DNA from 3 places in the Bradyrhizobium sp. UNPA324 genome. Region 1 is predicted to be linked to each of the others. Evidence: predicted binding sites of a transcription regulator. Region 1 holds the regulator's gene; each other region holds the start of a gene.
The links. Region 1 encodes HrcA, which represses chaperone genes, less so after heat shock. Its sites were predicted from a motif close to GTTAGCACTCNCNNNNNGNGAGTGCTAAC; they were not measured.
Positions count from the first base shown of each region.

Region 2: a site for HrcA is predicted at 1,299-1,327, ahead of UNPA324_RS22610 (co-chaperone GroES). Genes of this name have one in related genera too.
Region 3: a site for HrcA is predicted at 1,399-1,427, ahead of UNPA324_RS34625 (co-chaperone GroES). Genes of this name have one in related genera too.

Region 1 is NZ_LFJD01000004.1:1,232,310-1,234,573, forward strand. Features, by position in the region: gene grpE (nucleotide exchange factor GrpE) at 1-152, opposite strand, end outside; gene hrcA (heat-inducible transcriptional repressor HrcA) at 251-1,339, opposite strand; gene rph (ribonuclease PH) at 1,507-2,220, shown strand; gene rdgB (RdgB/HAM1 family non-canonical purine NTP pyrophosphatase) at 2,232-2,264, shown strand, end outside.
Region 2 is NZ_LFJD01000004.1:4,691,105-4,693,368, forward strand. Features, by position in the region: gene groL (chaperonin GroEL) at 1-895, opposite strand, end outside; gene UNPA324_RS22610 (co-chaperone GroES) at 941-1,255, opposite strand; gene UNPA324_RS22615 (usg protein) at 1,635-1,922, shown strand; gene UNPA324_RS22620 (O-linked N-acetylglucosamine transferase, SPINDLY family protein) at 2,127-2,264, opposite strand, start outside.
Region 3 is NZ_LFJD01000004.1:7,213,239-7,215,502, reverse strand. Features, by position in the region: gene groL (chaperonin GroEL) at 1-861, opposite strand, end outside; gene UNPA324_RS34625 (co-chaperone GroES) at 1,010-1,306, opposite strand; gene UNPA324_RS34620 (hypothetical protein) at 1,623-2,144, shown strand.

The sequences.
Region 1 (2,264 bases):
CGCAGCATGCGATCGCGCGCCTCGGCGACTTCCTTCTGCAAGGTTTCAACCGAGCCGGGCTCGGGATCGTCGGGCATGATGTAGGGCTTTGACACCACGGGCTCGCCAGTCGGCGCAGCCGCGTCTTCGGGTTGCCGGTCTCGATCGGTCATCGGCTCTGTTCTCGAACTTGTTCCAAGGGATTTTGCTGGCCCGGATATCGTGCTTCGGGCGTCGAAAATCAAGCGCCCGTGATCGGTTCAAACGCCGGTCAGCCCCCCAGCAGGCGACTGACGATGCGGGCGGCGTAGTCCACGGTCGGGATCACGCGGGCATAATTCAGCCGCGTCGGGCCGATCACGCCGAGGACGCCGACGATGTGGCCGGCGGCATCCCGATAGGGCGAGATGATGGTGGACGACCCCGACAGCGAAAACAGCTTGTTCTCGGAGCCGATAAAAATGCGCACGCCCTCGGCGGTCTCGGCCCGGCCGAGCAGATCGATCACGCCGCGCTTGGTCTCGAGATCGTCGAACAAGAGGCGCACCCGCTCCAGATCCTCCAGCGCGTGCAGATCTTCGAGCAGATTGGCGTGGCCGCGCACGATGAGCTGGCGGTCCTCGTTCTCGCCGCCGGACCAGCTGGCGATCCCGGCTGAAATCACCTTCTGTGCGAGCTGATCGAGCTCGGCGCGGGCCTCGCCCAGCGCAGTCTCGAGCTCGAGCCGCGCCTCGGCCAGGGTCCGGCCGCGGATGCGGGCGTTCAGGAAATTGCCGGCTTCGGTGATCGCCGAGGAGGGAACTCCGGGGGGCAGTGCCAGCACGCGGTTTTCGACCTGACCATCCTCACCGACGAGGATGACCAGCGCTTTCTCCGGTTCCAGGCGGACGAATTCGATGTGCTTGAGCCGCGCATTGGATTTTGGCGTCAGCACCACCGCCGCAGCCCGCGTCAGTCCGGATAGCCGCGTCAGCGCCTGGTCCAGCGCCGCCTCGACCGAGTGCGCCTGACCTACGGACGTGAGCTGGCTCTGGATTGACTGCCGTTCGGCCTCGTTGAGGTCGCCGACCTGCATCAAGGCATCGACGAAGAAGCGCAGGCCGAGTTCCGTCGGCAGCCGGCCGGCGGAGGTGTGGGGCGCATAGATCAGGCCGAGCTGTTCCAGATCGGCCATGACGTTGCGGACCGAAGCCGGCGACAGCGGCATCGCGATCAGGCGCGAGATATTGCGCGAGCCCACAGGCTCACCGGTCGCGAGGTAACTTTCGACAATTTGACGAAAGATATCGCGGGAACGCTCGTTGAGCTGGGCGAGGCCTGCGCGCGGCGCGATCAGATGGATCGGATCGTGATGGGCCACAGCGGTAACTCCTCTCAGATCCTCATAATTTGTCCATCCCGGGCGCTTCTGACAAGCGTTGCGTTTGCAGCCCCGGAATCAGGGGCTGAATAAGCCCTTGCCGCCCACCCTCACCCCACCTACAAGCACCGCGAACAGCCTTTCCCGTTGAGTTTTGGAGGATTTCCATGCGGCCAAGCCGCCGTGCGCCCGACGAATTGCGCCCCGTGACGCTGGAGCGCGGCGTGGTCAAATATGCGGAAGGCTCGTGCCTGGTGAAGTTCGGCGACACCCATGTGCTGGTCACGGCCACGCTGGAAGACCGCCTGCCGCCGTGGCTGAAGGGTCAGGGCCGCGGCTGGGTCACCGCCGAATACGGCATGCTGCCCCGCGCCACCTCGGAACGCACCCGCCGCGAGGCCGCCGCTGGCAAGCAGAGCGGCCGCACCGTCGAGATCCAGCGCCTGATCGGCCGCTCACTTCGCACCATCGTCGATCTCGAAGCGCTCGGTGAGCGTCAGATCACGGTCGATTGCGACGTGCTACAGGCCGACGGCGGCACCCGCACGGCCTCGATCACCGGCGCCTGGGTCGCACTCGCCGATTGCATCAACTGGATGAAGGCGCGCAACATGATCAAGGCCAACGTCATGCGCGACAACGTCGCCGCGATTTCCTGCGGCATCTACAACGGCACGCCGGTACTGGATCTCGACTATGCCGAGGATTCGGAAGCCCAGACCGACGCCAATTTCGTCATGACCGGCGACGGCCGCATCATCGAGGTGCAGGGCACGGCGGAACGCGAACCGTTCACGGAAGCCGAGTTCCTGGCGCTGATGGCGCTGGCCCGCAAGGGCGTTGCGCGTCTCGTGGACTTGCAGAAACTGGCTGTCGCGTAGTCAATAGGCCCATGCACCGCCGAATCACCGGAAAGCTCGTCATC
Region 2 (2,264 bases), 3.5 Mb from region 1:
GGCCGCCGGTCAGGATCGCGATGTCCTGCAGCATGGCCTTGCGGCGATCGCCGAAGCCCGGAGCCTTGACGGCCGCGACCTTGAGGCCGCCACGCAGACGGTTCACGACGAGGGTCGCAAGCGCTTCGCCTTCGACGTCCTCGGCGACGATGACCAGCGGCTTGCCGGTCTGCACCACGGCCTCGAGCAGCGGGAGCAACTCGTTCAGCGAGGAGAGCTTCTTCTCGTTGATGAGGATGTAGGCGTCGTCCATCTCAACGCGCATCTTGTCGGCGTTGGTGACGAAGTAGGGCGAGATGTAGCCGCGGTCGAACTGCATGCCCTCGACGACATCGAGCTCGGTCTCGAGCGACTTGGCTTCCTCGACGGTGATGACACCCTCGTTGCCGACCTTCTTCATGGCGTCGGAGAGGAACTTGCCGATCTCCTGGTCGCCGTTCGCCGAGATGGTGCCGACCTGGGCGATCTCGTCGTTCGAGGTGACCTTCTTGGAGTTCTTCTGCAGGTCCGCAACCACGGCTTCGACCGCGAGGTCGATACCGCGCTTGAGGTCCATCGGGTTCATGCCGGCGGCAACCGACTTGGCGCCTTCCTTCACGATCGCCTGGGCGAGCACGGTGGCGGTGGTGGTGCCGTCGCCGGCCGCGTCAGCGGACTTGGAGGCGACTTCGCGCACCATCTGCGCGCCCATGTTCTCGAACTTGTCCTCGAGCTCGATCTCCTTGGCGACGGTGACGCCGTCCTTGGTGATGCGGGGAGCGCCGAACGACTTGTCGAGCACGACGTTGCGGCCCTTCGGACCGAGCGTGACCTTCACCGCGTTGGCGAGAACGTCGACGCCGCGCAGCATCTTGTCGCGCGCTTCAACCGAGAATTTGACTTCTTTGGCTGCCATCTGGATTTTTCCTTGAGGTGTTTGACTGGAGGGAGAGAGGGGCTCTTAGGCCGCCTTCTTCTTGGAAGCGGGGACGTCGAGGACGCCCATGATGTCGCTTTCCTTCATGATCAAGAGATCGACGCTGTCGATCTTGACTTCAGTGCCGGACCACTTGCCGAACAGCACGCGGTCGCCGACCTTCAGGTCGATCGGGATCAGCTTGCCGGATTCGTCGCGGCCACCGGGACCAACGGCGACGACTTCGCCCTGGGAGGGCTTTTCCTTGGCAGTGTCGGGAATGATGATGCCGCCAGCGGTCTTCTCTTCTGCGTCGATGCGCTTGACCACGACGCGGTCGTGAAGCGGACGGAATTTCATGCAGTCCTCCTAAACATTTGCACGAGTTGAGGATTTTGAGATTGTTAGCAATCGTTGCCCGCGAGTGCTAGCACGGGCGAGGCTGAAATAGGACAGGAATTTTGCGGGGGCAAGGGTTTGTAGCAAAAAAATCAGCACTCGGAAGCGCGGATTGCCAGCTTCTCTCGCCATCGTTAACCGAGCCTCGCACCCGTATTAGCACGGAGCGTTCTCTGCTGCTAACGCATTGAATTTCAACAGCTTGTTAAACTTTTGGGCTTGAGATGAATTGTCAGTTTGCGTCACATTTCTCTCATGTGAGCGCATCAGTACCGGGTGGCTCGTAAGGCGCACACCGACCAAGCCGCCCCTTGAATGCGCTCCTGCAAAGGAGGTTGGCATGGGACTGCGGAATGGGGTCGTTTCCGAGGATTTCCGGAAACAGATGCTGGGTTACGGGCTGACGACGGCACAAATTCTCTACCGGATGCCGGATCATCCCTCGCTGCTTCAGACCTACGTTTGGCAGAACTACGACATGTTTCCGAAATTCCCGGTGCTGAAGGATTTCCTGGCGTTCTGGCAGGAGAAGCTCGACGGCCCCCTCCATTCGGTGACCGTGGCGCATTCCAAGCTGATCAAGCCGGCCGAGCTGCGCGCCGTGGACGGCGTGTTCCGGCTGCATTGAGGGAGACCGGTCTCGTAGGGTGGGCAAAGGCGCTTAAGCGCCGTGCCCACCCACCCTCTCTCCATGGATCGTGCGCGGAAGGTGGGCACGCTTCCGCCTTCGCTCTTTGAGCTTCGGCGGACAAGTCGCTTTGCCCACCCTATACGATCTCCGTTGCGGCTGCGTCCGGCTGATGCGCTATTCCCGTGATCGCGTGTGCGGCAATCAGGCGCCGTTGCTGCAATAGCGTTGCCACATCGCGCGATAGGCATCGTCCACCGCTCGCCCGTATGAGGCCGGGTTGCCGGCGGCTGCGGCCCGGATACTGTCAGGCAATTCGAGGCGCAACTTGTCGAGCTCGCC
Region 3 (2,264 bases), 6.0 Mb from region 1:
GGCCTTGCGGCGGTCGCCGAAGCCAGGTGCCTTGACGGCTGCAACCTTGAGGCCGCCGCGCAGACGGTTGACGACCAGGGTGGCCAGCGCCTCCCCCTCGACGTCCTCGGCGATGATGACGAGCGGCTTGCCCGACTGCACCACCGCTTCCAGCACCGGCAGCATGGCCTGCAGGCCCGAGAGCTTCTTCTCGTGCAGGAGGATGTAGGCGTCCTCGAGCTCGGCGGTCATCTTCTCGGGGTTGGTGACGAAGTAGGGGCTGAGATAGCCGCGGTCGAACTTCATGCCCTCGACGATGTCGACTTCGGTGTCGAGCGACTTGTTCTCTTCGACGGTGATGACACCCTCGTTGCCGACCTTCTGCATCGCCTGGGCGATCATCTTGCCGATGGCGGCATCGCCATTGGCCGAGATGGTGCCGACCTGGGCGACCTCGGAGGACGCGGCGACGGGCTTGGCGCGCTTCTCGATGTCCTTGACGACGGCTGCCACCGCGCTGTCGATGCCGCGCTTGAGGTCCATCGGGTTCATGCCGGCGGCAACCGCCTTGGCGCCCTCGCGCACGATGGCCTGGGCCAGCACGGTCGCGGTGGTGGTGCCGTCGCCGGCGAGGTCGTTGGTCTTGGAGGCGACCTCACGCACCATCTGGGCGCCCATGTTCTCGAACTTGTCCTCGAGCTCGATCTCCTTGGCGACGGTGACGCCGTCCTTGGTGATGCGGGGCGCGCCGAACGATTTCTCGATGACGACGTTGCGGCCCTTCGGGCCGAGCGTCACCTTGACGGCGTTGGCGAGAATGTCGACGCCGCGCAGCATGCGATCGCGCGCGTCTCCGGAAAACTTGACGTCCTTGGCAGCCATTTCTGCAATCCCTCGTGTTTCGTGATGTGTCTGTCGCTCGCTCGTCGCATCACGTCCGGGATCCGAAGATCGAACCCGGCGGAATGATGGATGCCCGGATCGCTCGGATCCGGGCACGACAATTCAGCGGCCGTTCAGGCGGGTGGCCTTAGGCCAGAACGCCCATGATGTCCGACTCCTTCATGATCAGGAGCTCTTCGTTGTCGATCTTGACCTCGGTGCCCGACCACTTGCCGAACAGCACGCGGTCGCCGACCTTGAGGTCGATCGGGGTCAGCTTGCCGGTCTCGTCGCGGCCGCCGGGGCCGACGGCGACCACCTCGCCCTGGGACGGCTTTTCCTTGGCGGTGTCCGGAATGATGATGCCGCCCTTGGTCTTTTCCTCGGCGTCGATACGTTTGACCACGACACGGTCATGCAGCGGACGAAATTTGGATTTAGCCATGACGTTTCCCTTTGGAGGCTCGCTTCGGAAGTAGTGGAAGTGGGTGCGGCGGCGCTTCCGTCCACCCCCTCTCCCGAGGATCGAACGGCGCGCTTAGCAATCGGGCTTTCCGAGTGCTAATAGTGGGTCCGGAAATATGGCTTGGCCGCGATCCTGTCAAGCAAAGGTGGTTAAGCGATTGGTGAGGCGGATATAGGATGGTGGCATTGGAAACTTGTTGGGGGCGCCGACGTATCAAAGGACGTCATTGCTCCGGCAGCTTTTTTGCGGTTGGCTGCGGGAGGGGTGCGGCCATGGTCTTGTTCGGGGGAATGCCATGATCAGTTCAGCTCACGCGCGCACGGTTGCCAATCTGGCGGCCGCCTCTTGTCTGGCGCTGCTGCTGGGCGCCTGCGGCGGCGGCATGAGCCTGCCGTCCTTCTCGTCGTCCTCGCCGCCGCCCGAAGCCGAGCCGGGCACTGCCCCGGAAATGCCTGCGACCATTCGCGCCGACGAGATCGTGGGCCGCTGGGGTCTGGCCTCGTTCCAGAACCCGGCCGACCGCGCCCGCACCGAGGCTGCCGCCCGGGCCCAGTGCAAGAACCCTTACGTGATCACCGCCGGCTCCTCCGGCGGCGTGATCATGCATCTGGCTGACCAGGCGACGCCCCAGGAGCTGCGGCTGAAGGGCTCGCCGAGCGGCAAGAACTACATCGGCCCGGCGGGGCCGACCCCGGGCGAGCAGGACCGCGAAATCGTCTCCTTCGACGGCCGCGTCCTGATCACCCGCTTCATCGACAAGGACGCCGCCACCCGCTACGGCAACATGGTCTACGTCCGCTGCGCGCCGCGGGCGTGAGGCGACCTTCGGTCTAACCTCTCGTCATTGCGAGCGAAGCGAAGCAATCCAGATTGTCTCCGCGGAGACGGTCTGGATTGCTTCGTCGCTTTGTTCCTCGCAATGACGGCAAACAAAAAC